3 regions of the Streptomyces sp. PSU-S4-23 genome follow, and region 3 is predicted to be linked to each of the others. Evidence: riboswitches for the same ligand, from Rfam matches in the RefSeq annotation. Region 3 holds a riboswitch; each other region holds the start of a gene.
What was found. A riboswitch is a leader RNA that binds a small molecule or an ion and turns the genes downstream of it on or off. The one in region 3 is predicted to bind cobalamin.
Positions count from the first base shown of each region.

Region 1: it holds a riboswitch for cobalamin, as region 3 does, so the genes downstream of both, ACZ79I_RS08425 (cobalamin biosynthesis protein) here and ACZ79I_RS26835 (ribonucleoside-diphosphate reductase subunit alpha) in region 3, are expected to answer to the same signal.
Region 2: it holds a riboswitch for cobalamin, as region 3 does, so the genes downstream of both, nicT (Nickel transporter NicT) here and ACZ79I_RS26835 (ribonucleoside-diphosphate reductase subunit alpha) in region 3, are expected to answer to the same signal.

Region 1 is NZ_JBVMUU010000002.1:1,665,891-1,671,223, forward strand. It holds gene ACZ79I_RS08400 (inorganic phosphate transporter) at 1-943, shown strand, start outside; gene ACZ79I_RS08405 (hypothetical protein) at 957-1,175, shown strand; gene ACZ79I_RS08410 (helix-turn-helix domain-containing protein) at 1,428-2,285, shown strand; gene ACZ79I_RS08415 (hypothetical protein) at 2,327-2,779, shown strand; gene ACZ79I_RS08420 (DUF397 domain-containing protein) at 3,050-3,271, opposite strand; cobalamin riboswitch at 3,575-3,713, shown strand; gene ACZ79I_RS08425 (cobalamin biosynthesis protein) at 3,815-4,771, shown strand; gene ACZ79I_RS08430 (cobyric acid synthase) at 4,768-5,333, shown strand, end outside.
Region 2 is NZ_JBVMUU010000002.1:6,652,393-6,657,725, forward strand. It holds gene ACZ79I_RS30265 (TOBE domain-containing protein) at 1-62, opposite strand, end outside; gene ACZ79I_RS30270 (hypothetical protein) at 164-772, shown strand; gene ACZ79I_RS30275 (YcnI family copper-binding membrane protein) at 813-1,568, shown strand; gene ACZ79I_RS30280 (GNAT family N-acetyltransferase) at 1,803-2,345, shown strand; gene nicT (Nickel transporter NicT) at 2,479-3,567, opposite strand; cobalamin riboswitch at 3,596-3,801, opposite strand; gene ACZ79I_RS30290 (ArsR/SmtB family transcription factor) at 3,894-4,241, shown strand; gene ACZ79I_RS30295 (hypothetical protein) at 4,249-5,333, opposite strand, start outside.
Region 3 is NZ_JBVMUU010000002.1:5,848,908-5,854,240, reverse strand. It holds gene ACZ79I_RS26850 (DUF3311 domain-containing protein) at 1-177, shown strand, start outside; gene mctP (monocarboxylate uptake permease MctP) at 174-1,802, shown strand; gene ACZ79I_RS26840 (GNAT family N-acetyltransferase) at 1,875-2,399, shown strand; adenosylcobalamin-variant (AdoCbl-variant) riboswitch at 2,475-2,586, shown strand; gene ACZ79I_RS26835 (ribonucleoside-diphosphate reductase subunit alpha) at 2,719-5,118, shown strand; gene ACZ79I_RS26830 (ribonucleotide-diphosphate reductase subunit beta) at 5,118-5,333, shown strand, end outside.

The sequences.
Region 1 (5,333 bases), 4.2 Mb from region 3:
CGGCGCCGCCGTCACCTCCGCCAGCTGGTCCGCGGTGAACGGCTCGACGGTCGTCACCAAGGTCCTCATCCCCGCGGTCGCCGCGCCGATCGTGGCGGGCCTCGCCTCGATGCTGGCGACGCGCCTGTCGTACACCTTCAGCCACCACGCCGACGAGAAGGCGAGCGCGAAGGGCTACCGCGCCGGGCAGATAGCCTCGGCCGGCCTGGTCTCCCTGGCGCACGGCACCAACGACGCGCAGAAGACGATGGGCGTCATCACGCTGGCGCTCGTCACCGGTGACGTCATCGCCCCCGGCTCGAACCCTCCCACCTGGGTCATCGTCTCGGCCGGTACGGCCATCGCGCTCGGCACCTACCTCGGCGGCTGGCGCATCATCCGCACGATGGGCAAGGGTCTGACGGACCTGGCCCCGCAGCAGGGCTTCGCCGCCCAGACCAGCGCGGCGACCGCGATCCTCGCCTCCTCCCACCTCGGCTTCTCGCTCTCCACCACCCAGGTCGTCTCCGGCGCGGTCATGGGGTCCGGCCTCGGCCGCAAGGGCGCCGCGGTGCGCTGGTCCACCGCGACCAGGATGCTCGTCGCCTGGGTCCTGACCCTTCCGGCCGCCGGCCTGGTCGGCGGCGCCGCCGAAGTCCTCACCAAGCAGGGCACCTGGGGCACGGCCGCCACGGGAGTGCTGCTGGTCGCCGGCGCCGGCGCCATCTGGGCCCGTTCCCGCCGCAAGCCGGTCACGGTCCACAACGTCAACGACGTCGAGACGGAGCCCTCGGGCGTCGTCACGGCCGCGATCGCCGCGGTGATCCCGCCCCCGGCGGGCCCGGTCACGGCGGACGACACCGCGGCGGAGAGCGCCGCGACGGACGGCGCCGAGCTGAGGACCACCACCCTCCAGGCCCCGGAAGGCCCCTCCGCGGAGCCGACCCGCCCCGCGACGGTATAAGGAAGTACACCCCATGAAGATCGACTGGGCAGCCCTCGGCTCCGTCTTCGGCGTCAGCCTCATCGTCACCGTGGCCCTGGTGGGCCTGTTCACCCTGGGCGTCGTCGGCCTCACGAAGAAGGAGACGGCGCGTGGCGGCACGGCCGCCCTGGCGGCCACCGGCGCGTACGTCTGTTTCGCGGCGTGCGCGGCGGCGGTGTCGTACGGGATCTATCTGATCGTGGCCAAGTAACCCCCACAGCGCGCCCGCGCGCATGGGCGCGCACGGCCAAGCCCCCGCAGTGACGATCACTGCGGGGGCTGATCTTTGTTAGATATATGCCGATTTGCTACGGTCTACCCCGCATACGACCACGTCGAAAAGACAGGTGGCGAAGCGGCAGAGGTCTGGCCGCCCATGCCCAACTCACCTAGTCTAATGGATGAGTTGCTGCCCGACGTTGGCCGCCCGACCAGCCGAAGACGACGTGTAGCAGGGAGCGACATGGCCAGGGACATCGATCCGAGCCTGAACCGACGCAGGCTCCGTATCGAGTTGCGCAAGGCGCGGGAGGAAGCCGGTCTCACCCAGCGGGAGGCGGCCGACGCGCTGGAGTGGTCACTGTCGAAACTGATCCGGCTGGAGGCCGGCACGGTCAGCCTCAGCGTCACAGACCTGCGCGCCCTGCTCCAGCTGTACCGGGTGACGGACTCCGGGCTGGTGGGCGAGCTGGAGGAGGCGGCCCGCGGCTCGAAGGGGCCGTCCTGGTGGGCGCCGTACAGCGACATGGTGCGGCCGCAGTTCGCCCAGTACCTGGGCTACGAGAGCGCCGCGACCTCGATCCGCTTCTACCACCCGTCGGTCGTCTACTCGCTGTTCCAGATCGAGGACTACACGATGGCCCAGCTGGAACCCCGCGAGACCGCCGAAGTGGCCCGGCGCTCGGCGGAGCTGCGCACCACCAGGCAGGAGCGGATCTTCGACGGCGAGCAGGGGCCCGACGTGAGCATCGTGCTGGACGAGGCGGTCGTGCGGAGGGTCATCGGCGGACCGGGGGTGATGCGACGTCAGCTGGAACACCTCAAGACGATGTCCCAGCACCCCAGGGTCACCATGCGCCTGCTGCCGTTCGCGGCGGGCGCGCACTACAGCATGGGCGGGTCCTTCACCCTGCTCGGCTTCAGGGACGACGACGACCTGCTCTACCTGGAGGGCGCCACCGGCAGCGTGGCGAACCGGGACGACCTCGACCTCACGTCCCGCTACCAGGAGTGCTTCGAGGACATCAGCAACAAGGCGTACGACGGCGACCGGATGATCGAGCTGATCGACGCGGTCAAGGAGAGTCTCGGCAACGGCTGAAACCCGGGAGGAACGGCCCGGGCGGACAACGGGGAGGGGCCATGGCGGCCTTGGGGATTGCTGACTGGTACAGGCGGCTGCGCACGCTCCGCTCCGTCGCGACGGACAGGCCGCCGGGCGTCCCGCCGCGGCCCGCCGGGCCGCACGAGGGCGCCCCCGCGCTCCACGAGGTGGAGCACACGGGCGGCGAGGACGGCACACGGCCCCCGGGCGGCCGACTGCTGCTGGGCACGGCGTGCGGCAGCGTCCTGCTGTTCGGCATCGCCGTGTCCGCCCGGGTGGCGCCCAGCCTCGCGCTGGACGCTCTGACCCCCCTGACCACGACGGTGGTCGGGGTACTCGGCGCGGCCGCCGTCACCGTGCTCGCGGCCTGCGTCGGCCGGTCGCTGCGCGGCCGCTCGTCGGCGCCGCGCGCGCCCGGGCTCAGCGGGTCCCCGAGCCCCGCGGACGAACCGTCGCCACAGCCCGGTCGAGAACACGGAGACGCTCCGTGACGGGGGTGAGGCCCCACCACAGCCCGGCGCTGGCGGCCGCGACGATCGTCACCACGAGCCAGACCAGGGCCCGCGCCGTGGATCCCGGTACGAGCAGCGCGGCGAGCGCTCCGACGCCCACCGCGAACACCCCCGTGGTCAAGGAGAAGAGTGCCAGCGGGGCCGCCGCCGACAAGGACGGGCGCGGAGTGTGGGGACCGCCCGCGCGTGCCGAGACATCCCTGGCCCTGTCTGCCATACGGGTCCCCTCCCGCCCTCTGGACGGCCCCTTCAGAAACCGCCGGCCGCCGGGTTCTCAAGTCCAGCCAGCAAACCACACCACGCGGCACGGCGAAAGACGAGCACCGGCCCGGCCCGCCGTTTCGAGTCACGCACGAGCACGTGCGCTGTCTCCACGGTCACTTCGACGCAGTCGTTGTTGTCCCCTCCCGAGTGACTGCTCTTGCGCCACACCCGCCCCGTCGGGTCCCTGCCGATCACACCGACCTCCACTCACCAGTCAGCGCACCGACACAGCGTCCTCACCGTGACGCTCCCGAGCGCCGTGTCCCACCGCTGCCACAGGCAACAGAGGCCCGGCCACACCAGGTTCGTCTCCCCGCAACGAATCACCCAATGCCGCTCGTCGGCGCTCTTCGCGTTGGTCATGCCGATTCGTTCGTAGTGCCGTCCCTAGTCTTCCCAGCTTCCCCGCGCGGAAAGAGCACAGATAGCGCCGATTCGGTTGGCTGACGATATTTCAGCGGTGTGGGGCTCAGCACACCGCAGCGTCGCAGGTCAAGACCCAGTTGACGGGTGTTCCGGAGGCGTGGTGGACTGCCGGGGCCACCACGGCGGCAGGAGAGGAAGCCGGTGCAAGTCCGGCGCGGTCCCGCCACTGTCACCGGGAAGGAACGTCCCGGGAGCCAGGAACTCTCACCGCCGGTCTCATCGAACCAGGGCGTGGACACCCTGAGTGAGGACATATCGCCATGCGCGGCTGCCGATCGAGGTTCCGTACCCGCCCCCTGCCCGACCCCACGGTCGGCTGAGCCGATGGGTGCCGATCGCGTCTTCGCGTACGGCGCCGCCGCCGGCCTCCTCGGTGACCTCCTGCTCGGCGATCCGCGCCGAGGGCATCCGGTCGCCGCGTTCGGGCGGGCCGCGGGCGTCGTGGAGCGGGTGTTGTGGCGGGACCACCGCGGGTGGGGCGCGCTGCACACCGCCGTGTGCGCCGGGGGCGCCGTGGCGACGGCGGCGCTGGCCGCGTCCGTCGCGCGCCCCTCGCGCGCCGCGTCCCTGGTCCTGACCGCCGCCGCCACCTGGGCCGTCGTCGGGGGGACGTCCCTGGCGCGGGAGGCGCGGGCCGTCGGGCGCTCCCTGGAGGCGGGGGACATCGGGGCCGCCCGTGCGCGGCTGCCCCATCTGTGCGGACGGGACCCCCAGGCGCTCGACGCCGACGGGATCGCGCGGGCGGTCGTGGAGTCCGTCGCCGAGAACACCTCCGACGCCGTGGTGGGCGCGCTGGTGTGGGGAGCCGTCGCCGGTGTGCCCGGGCTCGCCGGCTTCCGTGCCGTCAACACCCTCGACGCCATGGTGGGCCACGTCTCGCCCCGGTACCGGCGGTTCGGGTGGGCGTCCGCCCGGCTCGACGACCTCGCCGGATGGCCGGGGGCACGGCTGACAGCCCTCCTCGCGGCGGCCTCCGGCCCCGATCCGCGCGGCGCCGTGCGCGCCTGGCGTGCCGACGCCGCGCGGCATCCGAGCCCCAACGCGGGCCCGGTGGAGGCCGCGTTCGCGGGTGCCCTGGGCGTACGGCTGGGCGGAACGCTGTCGTACGGGGGCCGCGTCGAGCACCGGCCCGTCCTCAACGCGGCGGGGCGCGCGGTGCGCACGGACGACATCGAACGGGCGGTACGGCTCTCCCGCGGGGTCAGCGGGCTCGCGCTCGGCGTCACCCTCGCCGGGCGCCTCGCGGCCCGACGGCTTCTCGCGAAGGGACACACCTCATGAGCGGCGGACTCCTCGTCGCCGGCACCACCTCCGACGCCGGCAAGAGCGTCGTCGCCGCCGGGATCTGCCGCTGGCTGGTACGGCAGGGAGTGAAGGTCGCGCCCTTCAAGGCGCAGAACATGTCCCTCAACTCCTTCGTCACCCGTGAGGGCGCCGAGATCGGGCGGGCGCAGGCCATGCAGGCCCAGGCGTGCCGTACCGAGCCGACCGCGCTGATGAACCCCGTACTGCTCAAGCCGGGCGGCGAGCAGAGCAGCCAGGTCGTGCTGCTCGGCAGGCCGGTCGGCGAGCTGAGCGCACGCGGGTACCACGGGGGGCGGCAACGGCAGCTTCTCGGCACCGTCCTGGACTGCCTCGCCGAGTTGCGGGGCACCTACGACGCGGTGATCTGCGAGGGGGCCGGCAGTCCTGCCGAGATCAATCTGCGGCGCACCGACATCGTGAACATGGGGATCGCCCGCAACGCCCGGCTCCCCGTCCTCGTCGTCGGCGACATCGACCGCGGTGGCGTGTTCGCCTCCTTCTTCGGCACGGTCGCGCTGCTCTCGCGCGAGGACCAGGA
Region 2 (5,333 bases), 800 kb from region 3:
CGCGCGGTGTCGGGGCTCACCCCCAGCAGACGGGCGGCCTGACCGATTGTGTAGGACTGCATGTGCGCCAAGATAGGCGCACGCACCGCCCCGGCCGAAACAGCCCCGGGGTGACCACCGGCGTGCCGGATCCGTGGAAACCGACGTGGCCGCCCTCACCCGCATGGGAAGATCCGGCGGCATGGGTGTGTCCTGGGCGGTGCGGAGCGTACGCGCGGCGGTGTTCGCCGTCGTCTGCGTGCTGCTCGCCGCCGGGGGCCATGCCCTGGCCACCGGCGCCGTTCCACCGGTGTGGGCGGACGCGGCCGCCTTCCTGCCCGTGTTCGCCGCCGCCGTGGCGCTCGCCGGGCGTGAGTGCTCGCTCCGTGCGATCGCCGCCGCGATGCTCACCGTGCAGGGTGCCCTCCACCTCGCCTTCGCGGCGGCCGGGCCGTCGCATGCGCCGATGCGTATGCCGGGCGTCTCCCACGCCATGCACGCGGCCTGCGAGCCGTGTGTGACGGCCTCCCGCGCAGTCGCCGCGCACCTGGCCGCCGCGCTGCTCGCCTCCTGGTGCCTGCGGCGCGGCGAGGCCGCCCTGTGGTCGCTGCTGCGCAAGGCGGTCACCTTCGTTCCGGGTCTGGTCGCCTGGTGGCGGCGTACGGCGCCGCCGCCCGTCCGCGTCAGAGCACCGCGCCCGCACGGCCGCAGGCGCCATCCGCTCAGGCAGGCACTGCCGCGCCATGCCCTGACCAGGCGCGGCCCGCCCCCGGTCGTCCCGTACGCGATCTGAACCCCCCATTGTCGAACACCAGTACGGAGTGTGCCCAGCCATGTCCCCGATGCGTACCACCCTGCGCCGCGCCGGCACCGTCGGCGCCCTCGCCGCCGCCTGCGTCCTCACCGCGGCGGGCGCGGCCTTCGCGCATGTCACCGTTCACCCCGAGAGCTATGCCAAGGGTGCCGCGGACGGCGTGCTGACCTTCCGGGTCCCCAACGAGCAGGACACCGCCGCCACGACCAAGGTCGAGGTCTTCCTGCCCACCGACCACCCGGTCCTGGGGGTGCTGGTCAGCCCGCAGAACGGCTGGACCGCGCAGGTGACCACCACCAAGCTCAAGAAGCCCGTCACCACGGACGACGGCACCATCACCGACGCCGTCTCCCAGATCACCTGGACCGGCGGGCGCATCCGCCACGGTCAGTACCAGGACTTCGACGTCGCCTTCGGCCGGCTCCCCGACGACACCGACCGGTTGACCTTCAAGACGCTGCAGACCTACTCCGACGGCACGGTCGCCCGCTGGATCGAGGAGACACAGGGGTCGGAGGAGCCGGAGAACCCGGCGCCGGTGCTCCGGCTGACCGCCAAGGGCGGCGCGGAGGAGGTCGGTCCGGCGGCGTCCTCCTCCACCGGCACGGAGAGGACGGGGACCTCCACCACCAAGGCCGCCTCGTCCGACGACTCCACGGCCCGCGGCCTCGGCATCGCCGGCCTGGTGGTGGGCGTCCTGGGCCTGGCCGCCGCGGGCTTCGCGATCGTCCGCGGCCGCACCCGCACCTCGGCGTCCGGGGAGAGCGACGACTGACGCGGTGACGGTGTTGTGTGGCCGCCGCGCTCTCTGGGACCCGGCAGACGCAAAGAGCGCGGCGGCTGCGAGAGCCCATCGTCGTCGGGCACTTGTGCCGACGCGGCCGCCGGGCCGCCACCGCCGGGTGGCCGAGCGCACCATGGCCCGGCTCGGTGGCAGCCGCCGCCGCGCCGGCTACGACGACCGCTAATCGGGTTGCCGCCGGCCGGCCCGGTCGGATAGGAAGCCTGCATGCTGAGGGGCGCCAAGGTCGGGCTCAGGGCCCGGCACGAGGACGACATACCGATCCTGCAGGCCGGGCTCTACGACGACGTGGTCAACCACTCGCGGGCCGACGGCCGGCCGTGGCGGCCGATCACGCCCGGCTCGAAGGACTCGCAGTTCGTGGTGGACGACAAGGAGCAGCGGCACGTCCCGTTCTCCGTGGTGGAGCTGGACGGCGGCACGCTGGTCGGCGACGCGATGCTGTGGAACATCGACAACCACAACCGGTCCGCGCACATCGGTGTGGGGCTGCTGCCGTCCTCGCGCGGCAAGGGCTACGGCACCGACGTGGTCGCGGTGCTGTGCCACTACGGTTTCGTCGTGCGCGGCCTGCAGCGGCTGCAGATCGAGACGCTGTCGGACAACGCCGCGATGCTGCGCTCCGCCGAGCGCAACGGCTTCGTCCGCGAGGGCGTACTGCGCTCCTCAGCCTGGGTGATGGGCGAGTTCCTGGACATGGTGCTGCTCGGGCTCCTCGCCCAGGACTGGAAGCCGGACCCCAGGGTCTGAGCCGCCGCCCGACGGGCACGGTGAGCCGGCCGCCGGGCAGCAGATCGATCGACGCGGGCGCGGCCTGCCATCGATCACGGCGACCGGCCGGCACCTGCCACTGCCACGCCCGCGGTCCGGCCGGATCCGGCGGTCAACTCCCGTCGGCGGGGCGGGGAGCCCACCGTTCCTCGACCTTCGCCAGCCGCCAGTAGGCGAGGGCGGCCGCCCACACGACCACGAACAGCCCGACGATGACGAAGCCCACGTTGCCGAGGTCGAGCCCCGCTATCCAGCCGGTGACCGCGTCCCGCAGGTCGAGCTTCTCGTGCAGGACGCCGACCAGTTCGATGGTGCCGATCAGGAAGGCCACCGCGATCGACAGTCCGGTGATCGTGAGGTTGTAGAACACCTTGCGCACCGGGTTGGAGAAGGCCCACTGGTAGGCGAAGTTCATGAACGTGCCGTCGAGGGTGTCGAACAGGCACATCCCGGCGGTGAACAGCAGCGGCAGGCACAGGATCGCGTACCAGGGCAGTCCGGCCGCCGCGCCCGAGCCCGCCATCACCATCAGCGTGACCTCGGTGGCCGTCTCGAAGCCGAGCCCGAACAGGAAGCCCAGCGGGTACATCTGGCCGGGGCGCGAGATCGTCCTGGTGAGGCGGCCGAGCACGCGGTTCATGAACCCCCGTGAGTCCAGGTGCCGTTCGAGCTCCTTCTCGTCGTACGTTCCCGAGCGCATCGACCTGAAGACCCTCAGGATGCCGGTGAGGGCGACCAGGTTGAGGGCGGCGATGAGGTAGAGGAACGTGCCGGCCACCGTGGTCCCCATGAAGCCCAGGACCTGGTGGGTGTGAGAGTTCTCGTTCGTGACCCGGTCGGCGAGCTGGGTGCCGGCCGCGATCATGACGGCCAGCAGGACCACCACGCTGGAGTGGCCGAGCGCGAACCAGAATCCGACGGACACCGGCCGCTTGCCGTCGGCCATCAGTTTCCGGGTGGTGTTGTCGATCGCGGCGATGTGGTCGGCGTCGAAGGCGTGCCGCATGCCCAGGGTGTACGCGGTCACACCGAGCCCGATGCCGAACGCCTTGGAGCCGACGGCGTAGTGCCCCGGCACCACCAGGAGGAACAGGATCCCGAAGGCGACCACGTGCAGGGCCGCGATCAGCGCCAGCAGCGCGGCGGTTCGCAGGGTGTCCTCGCGCCGCCACCGGAAGGACGCAGGGTTGGGCAGGGTCATACGGTCACGCTCCAGCACCTCGTGGATCACTTCGTGAGATGCCGTGGCCGGTCTCCTGGCTGACGGATCACCGCGCCCGTCCCAGCCTTCCCGGCCGCGTACGGCCAGTGGCGCCACCCGCGAACGGGCGGCACGGAACGGGAACTCCCCGATCACAGTGGCGAGGGCCGCTCCGGCCTGAGCCCCTGAGGGCTTTCACCGGTCTTCCCGAACACCACGGCCCGCCCACCTTAGGGCGGACCCCGCAATGCCTGCAAGGTTGCACAGTTGCGCAGATGTCCCGAGGTATCGAAGATCACACAGGGGCTCCTGGGACAATGGTCCGCATGCATCTCGTCCCCGCCGAACGCGCCGGCCGGCGCATCATCGACGGCAACCGGGTCTGCCAGGCCATCGAAGCCATCGGTGAGCCCGGAGCCGTGCGTGCCTGGGCCGACCGCTTCTCCCTGCTCGCCGATCCCGGCCGGCTCGCCCTGCTGCTCGCCCTGCACCGGGCCGGGCCGCTCGCCGTCTCCGATCTCGCCGTGGCGACCGGCATGAACGACCCGGCCGTCTCGCAGGCGCTGCGGCTGCTGCGGACGGCCGAGGTCGTCGCGGGGGAGAAGCAGGGGCGGATCGTCCGCTACCGGGTGACCGACTCGGTGATGCTGGAGCTTCTGGAACAAGTCACGTGACGGGCCGTCACTTCGGGGCCGCGGTCCCGCGCTCCAGAAGGATGTCCTGGCTCGACAGCGTCATCGGCGACGCGGAGAAGGCACGCAGCCGGACGCGGGTGCCCTTCGCGGGCAGGACGAGACGGCCGCCCGGCGCACGGAGCCGGTAGGTGGCCGTGGCGTGTGCGGGCACGGACGACGGACCGCGCAGCACCGTCCAGTAGCGGCTCATGCCCTGCCCGGTGGTCACCATGAAGTGGGGCTGGAGAGCCGCGTCGCCGGTGTTGCGCACACGGACCGTGAGCGTCTCCACGGTGAGGGGTGTGCGGGTCGAGCCGAGCGCCTGCATGCGCAACGGCGGCGAGCCGGTCGCCGCCACCGTGACGGCCACCAGGGACGGCAGCAGCAGGGCGGCGGCCAGCGCCGTCCGGGCCGCCGGGCGGCCCCGCAGCAGCCGCGGCTGCCAGGCGGTGGTGAAGGCGGTGGGCGGCACGGTGACGGCGGCCGCGAGCCACAGCGGCGTCATCAGCAGGTAGTAGCCGTCCTGCGAACGGGTCGCCAGGAAGAACGAGCACCAGGGCAGCACGGTCGCGGCGGGGCCCAGCCGGCGCACGAACAGCGCGAACACCGCCAGCAGGCCCGCCGCCAGCAGCATGCCGGCGCGCGAGTACCACACCAGGCGGTCGCTGCCGTCGGTGAAGTAGAGCGAGATGTCGACCAGACCCTGGCCGTGGATCACGGCGCCCTGGGTGATCGGCAGGGCGATGCCCCCGGCCCAGCCGCGCGGTTCGGTCACGATGAAGTAGGCGTTGATCAGCAGCCAGGTGCCGGCGGCCGTGCCGGCGATCCGCGCCACGGCGAGGGCGGCCCCGCGCCCGCCCAGTTCGCCGCGGCGCAGTGCGTAGACCCCGGCGAGCAGGAACGGCGCCAGGAACCACGGCAGTTGCTGGCTCGCGCAGGCCGCCCCCAGACAGGCGGCCCGTGCCCAGTCGGCCGGACCGCCCTCGCCCATGCGGGTCCAGCGCACCACCACGGGGATGAGGAAGGCCAGCGCAACCACCGCCGGGTAGCCGAGCCGGGCGTACGTCGGGACCATGCCGAAGCCCAGGCACA
Region 3 (5,333 bases):
ATGCTGTGGGTCGGGTCCTATGCCAAGACGGACCCGGCCTTCATCGGCATCCCCTTCTTCTACTGGTACCAGATGCTGTGGGTGCTGATCTCCACGGCGCTGACGATGATCGCGTACAAGCTGTGGCAGCGTGACCAGCGCGCCCAGGCCTCGAAGAAGGGCGGTGCGGCGGAATGAAGGACGGCGTGAACGGCGTGGCGCTCGGCGTCTTCGTCTTCTTCTTCCTGGCCGTGACCGTCATGGGCTTCCTGGCGGCACGCTGGCGCAAGGCCGACAACGAGCACACCCTGGACGAATGGGGCCTGGGCGGACGGTCGTTCGGCACCTGGATCACCTGGTTCCTGCTCGGCGGCGACCTCTACACGGCGTACACCTTCGTGGCCGTGCCGGCGGCGATCTACGCGGCGGGCGCGATGGGCTTCTTCGCGGTGCCGTACACGATCCTGGTCTACCCGCTGATCTTCATGTTCCTGCCCCGTCTGTGGTCGGTGTCGCACCGGCACGGCTACGTGACGACGTCGGACTTCGTGCGCGGCCGCTTCGGCTCGAAGGGCCTGTCGCTGGCGGTGGCGGTCACCGGCATCCTGGCGACGATGCCGTACATCGCGCTCCAGCTGGTCGGCATCCAGGCCGTGCTGGACGTGATGGGCGTGGGCGGCGGCACGAGCACGCACTGGTTCGTGAAGGACCTGCCGCTGCTGATCGCCTTCGGCGTGCTGGCGGCCTACACGTACTCCTCGGGTCTGCGGGCGCCCGCCCTGATCGCGTTCGTGAAGGACGCGCTGATCTACATCGTCATCGCGGTGGCGATCATCTACATCCCGATCAAGCTGGGCGGCTTCGACGACATCTTCACCAAGGCCGGCCAGGCGTTCTCGCAGACGAACCCGGCGACGGGCAAGCCGCGCGGGGCGCTGGTGACCCCGGAGGCGGGCCAGTGGACATACGTGACCCTCGCGCTGGGCTCGGCGCTGGCGCTGTTCATGTACCCCCACTCGATCACCGCGACGCTGTCCTCACGCAGCCGTGAGGTGATCCGCCGCAACACCACGATCCTGCCCCTGTACTCGCTGATGCTGGGTCTGCTCGCGCTGCTCGGCTTCATGGCCATCGCGGCCGGTGTCAAGGTGCAGAACGGCCAGCTGGCGATCCCGCAGCTGTTCGAGGACATGTTCCCGGACTGGTTCGCGGGCGTGGCGTTCGCGGCGATCGGCATCGGGGCGCTCGTCCCGGCGGCGATCATGTCCATCGCGGCGGCGAACCTCTTCACCCGCAACATCTACAAGGACTTCATCAAGCCGGATGCCACGCCCCACCAGGAGACCAGGGTCTCCAAGATCGTGTCGCTGCTGGTGAAGGTGGGCGCCCTGGTCTTCGTCCTGACGATGGACAAGACGGTGGCCATCAACTTCCAGCTCCTCGGCGGTATCTGGATCCTGCAGACCTTCCCGGCCATGGTCGGCGGCCTGTTCACCCGCTGGTTCCACCGCTGGGCGCTGCTGGCGGGCTGGGCGGTCGGCATGGTGTACGGCACGATCGCCGCGTACGGCGTCGCCTCCCCGACCCAGAAGCACTTCGGCGGCTCGGCGAAGGAGATCCCCGGCATCGGCGAGATGGGCTACATCGGCCTGACGGCGTTCGTGCTGAACGTCGCGGTCACCGTGGTGCTGACCCTCGTCCTGAAGGCGGTCAAGGCTCCGGAAGGCGTCGACGAGACCCAGCCGGGCGACTACACGGCGGACGCGGGCGACCCCGGGGTGCAGGTGGAACTGCCGCCGGCCACGGCGGACACCGCACACTGAGCCGGACCTGAGGACGGGCCGCCGGAGTGATCCGGCGGCCCGTTGTCGTACCCGTCCTGCACACTGACCCTCATGGACATCGTGATCCGGCGGGCGGAACCCGGCGACTACGAGACGCTCGGGGAGATCACCGCACAGGCGTACCTCCGAGACGGCCTCCTGGACTTCGGGGAGAGCGACGAGTACCTCGGCGAGCTGAGGGACGTGGCCAAGCGGGCCGCCGCCGCAGAGGTGCTGGTGGCGATCGGGCGCACGAGCGTCCCCGCTGCCCGGGGGAGCGTGCTCGGCGGGGTGACCTTCGTGCCGGACGGGGGCCCCATGGCGGACATCGCCCGCCCCGGCGAGGCCGAGATACGGATGCTCGCCGTCTCCCACGCGGCCCGGGGCCGGGGGATCGGCGAGGCCCTCGTACGCGCCTGTGTCGACCGGGCGCGGGCCACGGACGGCTGCGTGCGGATCGTCCTGTCGACCCAGCACACGATGCGCACCGCCCACCGCATCTACGAGCGCCTGGGCTTCGTCCGCACCCCCGGGCGCGACTGGAACCCGATCCCGCACCTCGACCTCGCCCTCCTCACCTATGAGTTGCCCCTCTGACACACCCCGAAGCCGACAGGACACAACATCTGGGGGTGACATCGAACCCCGGCACAAGATGTATGCTCATGCTCGCTGTCGCCGCAGGGGAATCCGGTGCGAATCCGGAACTGTCCCGCAACGGTGTACTTCTGCGTGTTCGCCTCCGCGTGCGCGTACGAGCGTCAGTCCGAGGGCCTGCCGACAGCGCGCCCGGCCGTCCGGCCCGGCGCCCTGACGTCCGGGCCTCGTGGAATGGGCCGGTGGACGCGACGCCGCGTGCGCTCGTGAGCCGCCCCACCCTCCGCAAGGCCCCGTGCCGAGCGAGGGAGAGCCCTACGTGACCATCGCGCCAGCCGACCCGGTGTCAGCGACTCCGTCCGCGACACCGGCGGTGACCGACGGGAGGGACGGTCCCGGTGCCGCGCTGCTGCGGACCCTGACCGAGCTGACCGCCGACCTTCCGGACGCCGACCCCGGCCGGGTCGCCGCCGCCGCGCTGCGCGGCCGGTCGGCGCACACGGACGAGGCGGAGCTGCGCGAACTGGCCATGGAGGCGGCCGCCGGCCTCGTCTCCGAGGATCCCGCGTACTCAAGGCTGGCCGCCCGGCTGCTGACGATCGGGATCCGGGCCGAGGCCGCGTCACAGGGCGTCACGTCGTTCACGGAGTCCATCGCCACCGGACACCGGGAAGGGCTCATCGCCGACCGCACCGCCGCGTTCGTGCGCCTGCACGCCGACCGGCTCGACGCACTCGTGGACCCCCTTGCCGACGACCGCTTCGGCTACTTCGGTCTGCGCACCCTGCACAGCCGCTACCTCCTGCGGCACCCGATCACCCGCAAGACCGTCGAGACACCGCAGTACTTCATGCTGCGCGTCGCCTGCGGCCTCGCCGGGGACACGGTGCCCGGCCCGGAGTCCGGCTCCCGGACCGTGGACGAGGTCGCCGCGCTCTACCGGCTGATGAGCCGCCTCGACTACCTCCCCTCCTCCCCCACGCTCTTCAACTCCGGCACGCGGCACCCCCAGATGTCGTCCTGCTACCTCCTCGACTCCCCGAAGGACGAGCTGGACTCCCTCTACGAGCGCTACCACCAGGTCGCCCGCCTCTCCAAGCACGCCGGCGGCATCGGGCTGTCGTTCTCCCGCATCCGCTCCCGCGGGTCCCTCATCCGCGGCACCAACGGGCACTCGGGCGGCATCGTCCCGTTCCTGAAGACCCTGGACGCCTCGGTCGCCGCGGTGAACCAGGGCGGCCGGCGCAAGGGCGCCGCCGCGGTCTACCTGGAGACCTGGCACTCCGACATCGAGGAGTTCCTCGAACTGCGGGACAACACCGGTGAGGACGCCCGCCGCACCCACAACCTCAACCTCGCGCACTGGGTCCCGGACGAGTTCATGCGCCGGGTCGAGGCCGACCGGCCGTGGTCGCTGTTCTCACCGTCCGACGTGCCGGAGCTGGTCGACCTCTGGGGCGAGGAGTTCGACGCCGCCTACCGCGCGGCGGAGGCCGCCGGGCTCGCCCGCAGGACCATCCCGGCCCGCGATCTGTACGGCCGTATGATGCGCACGCTCGCCCAGACCGGCAACGGCTGGATGACCTTCAAGGACGCCGCCAACCGCACCGGCAACCAGACGGCACGGCCGGGCCACGTCATCCACTCCTCCAACCTCTGCACCGAGATCCTGGAGGTCACGCACGACGGGGAGACGGCGGTCTGCAATCTGGGGTCGGTCAATCTCGGCGCGTTCGCCGACGCGGCGAGCGGCGACCTCGACTGGGAGCGGCTGGACGCCACGGTCCGTACCGCCGTCGCCTTCCTGGACCGCGTCGTCGACATCAACTACTACCCGACCGCGCAGGCGGGCCGCTCCAACGCCGAGTGGCGCCCGGTGGGCCTGGGAGTGATGGGTCTGCAGGACGTGTTCTTCAAGCTCCGCCTGCCCTTCGGCTCACCCGAGGCGAAGGCGCTGTCCACCCGTGTCGCCGAGCGCATCATGCTCGCCGCGTACGAGACCTCCGCCGACCTCGCCGAGGTCCACGGCCCGCTGCCGGCCTGGGAGAAGACCCGCACCGCCCAGGGTGTGCTGCACCCCGACCACTACGACGTCGAACCGGCCTGGCCGGAGCGCTGGGCGGCGCTGCGGGAACGGATCGCGGCCGTCGGCATGCGCAACTCGCTGCTGCTCGCCGTCGCGCCGACCGCCACCATCGCGTCCATCGCGGGCGTGTACGAGTGCATCGAGCCGCAGGTCTCCAATCTGTTCAAGCGCGAGACGCTGTCCGGGGAGTTCCTCCAGGTCAACTCCTACCTGGTCGACGACCTGAAGAAGCTGGGCGTCTGGGACGCCCGCACCCGGGAGGCGCTGCGCGAGGCGAACGGGTCGGTGCAGGACTTCGCCTGGATCCCCGAGGAGGTGCGGACGCTGTACCGCACGGCGTGGGAGATCCCGCAGCGCGGGCTGATCGACATGGCCGCCGCCCGCACCCCGTTCCTGGACCAGGGCCAGTCCCTGAACCTGTTCATGGAGACGCCGACCATCGGCAAGCTCTCCTCGATGTACGCGTACGCCTGGAAGCGGGGCCTGAAGACGACGTACTACCTGCGCTCGCGCCCGGCGACCCGCATCGCCCGCGCGGCCCGGGCGGCCGTCCCCGCGCAGCAGGCCGCCCCGGACCCCGGCGCGGTCGCCTGCTCCCTTGAGAACCCCGAGTCCTGCGAGGCGTGCCAGTGATGTCCCTCCACCCGCCGAAGAAGAGCGCGAACCTGCTCGACCCGGGCTTCGAACTGACCCTGCGCCCCATGCGCTACCCCGACTTCTACGAGCGCTACCGGGACGCCGTCAAGAACACCTGGACCGTGGAGGAGGTCGACCTCCACTCGGACGTCGCCGACCTCGCCAGGCTCACCCCCGCGGAGCGGCACCTGATCGGCCGGCTGGTCGCGTTC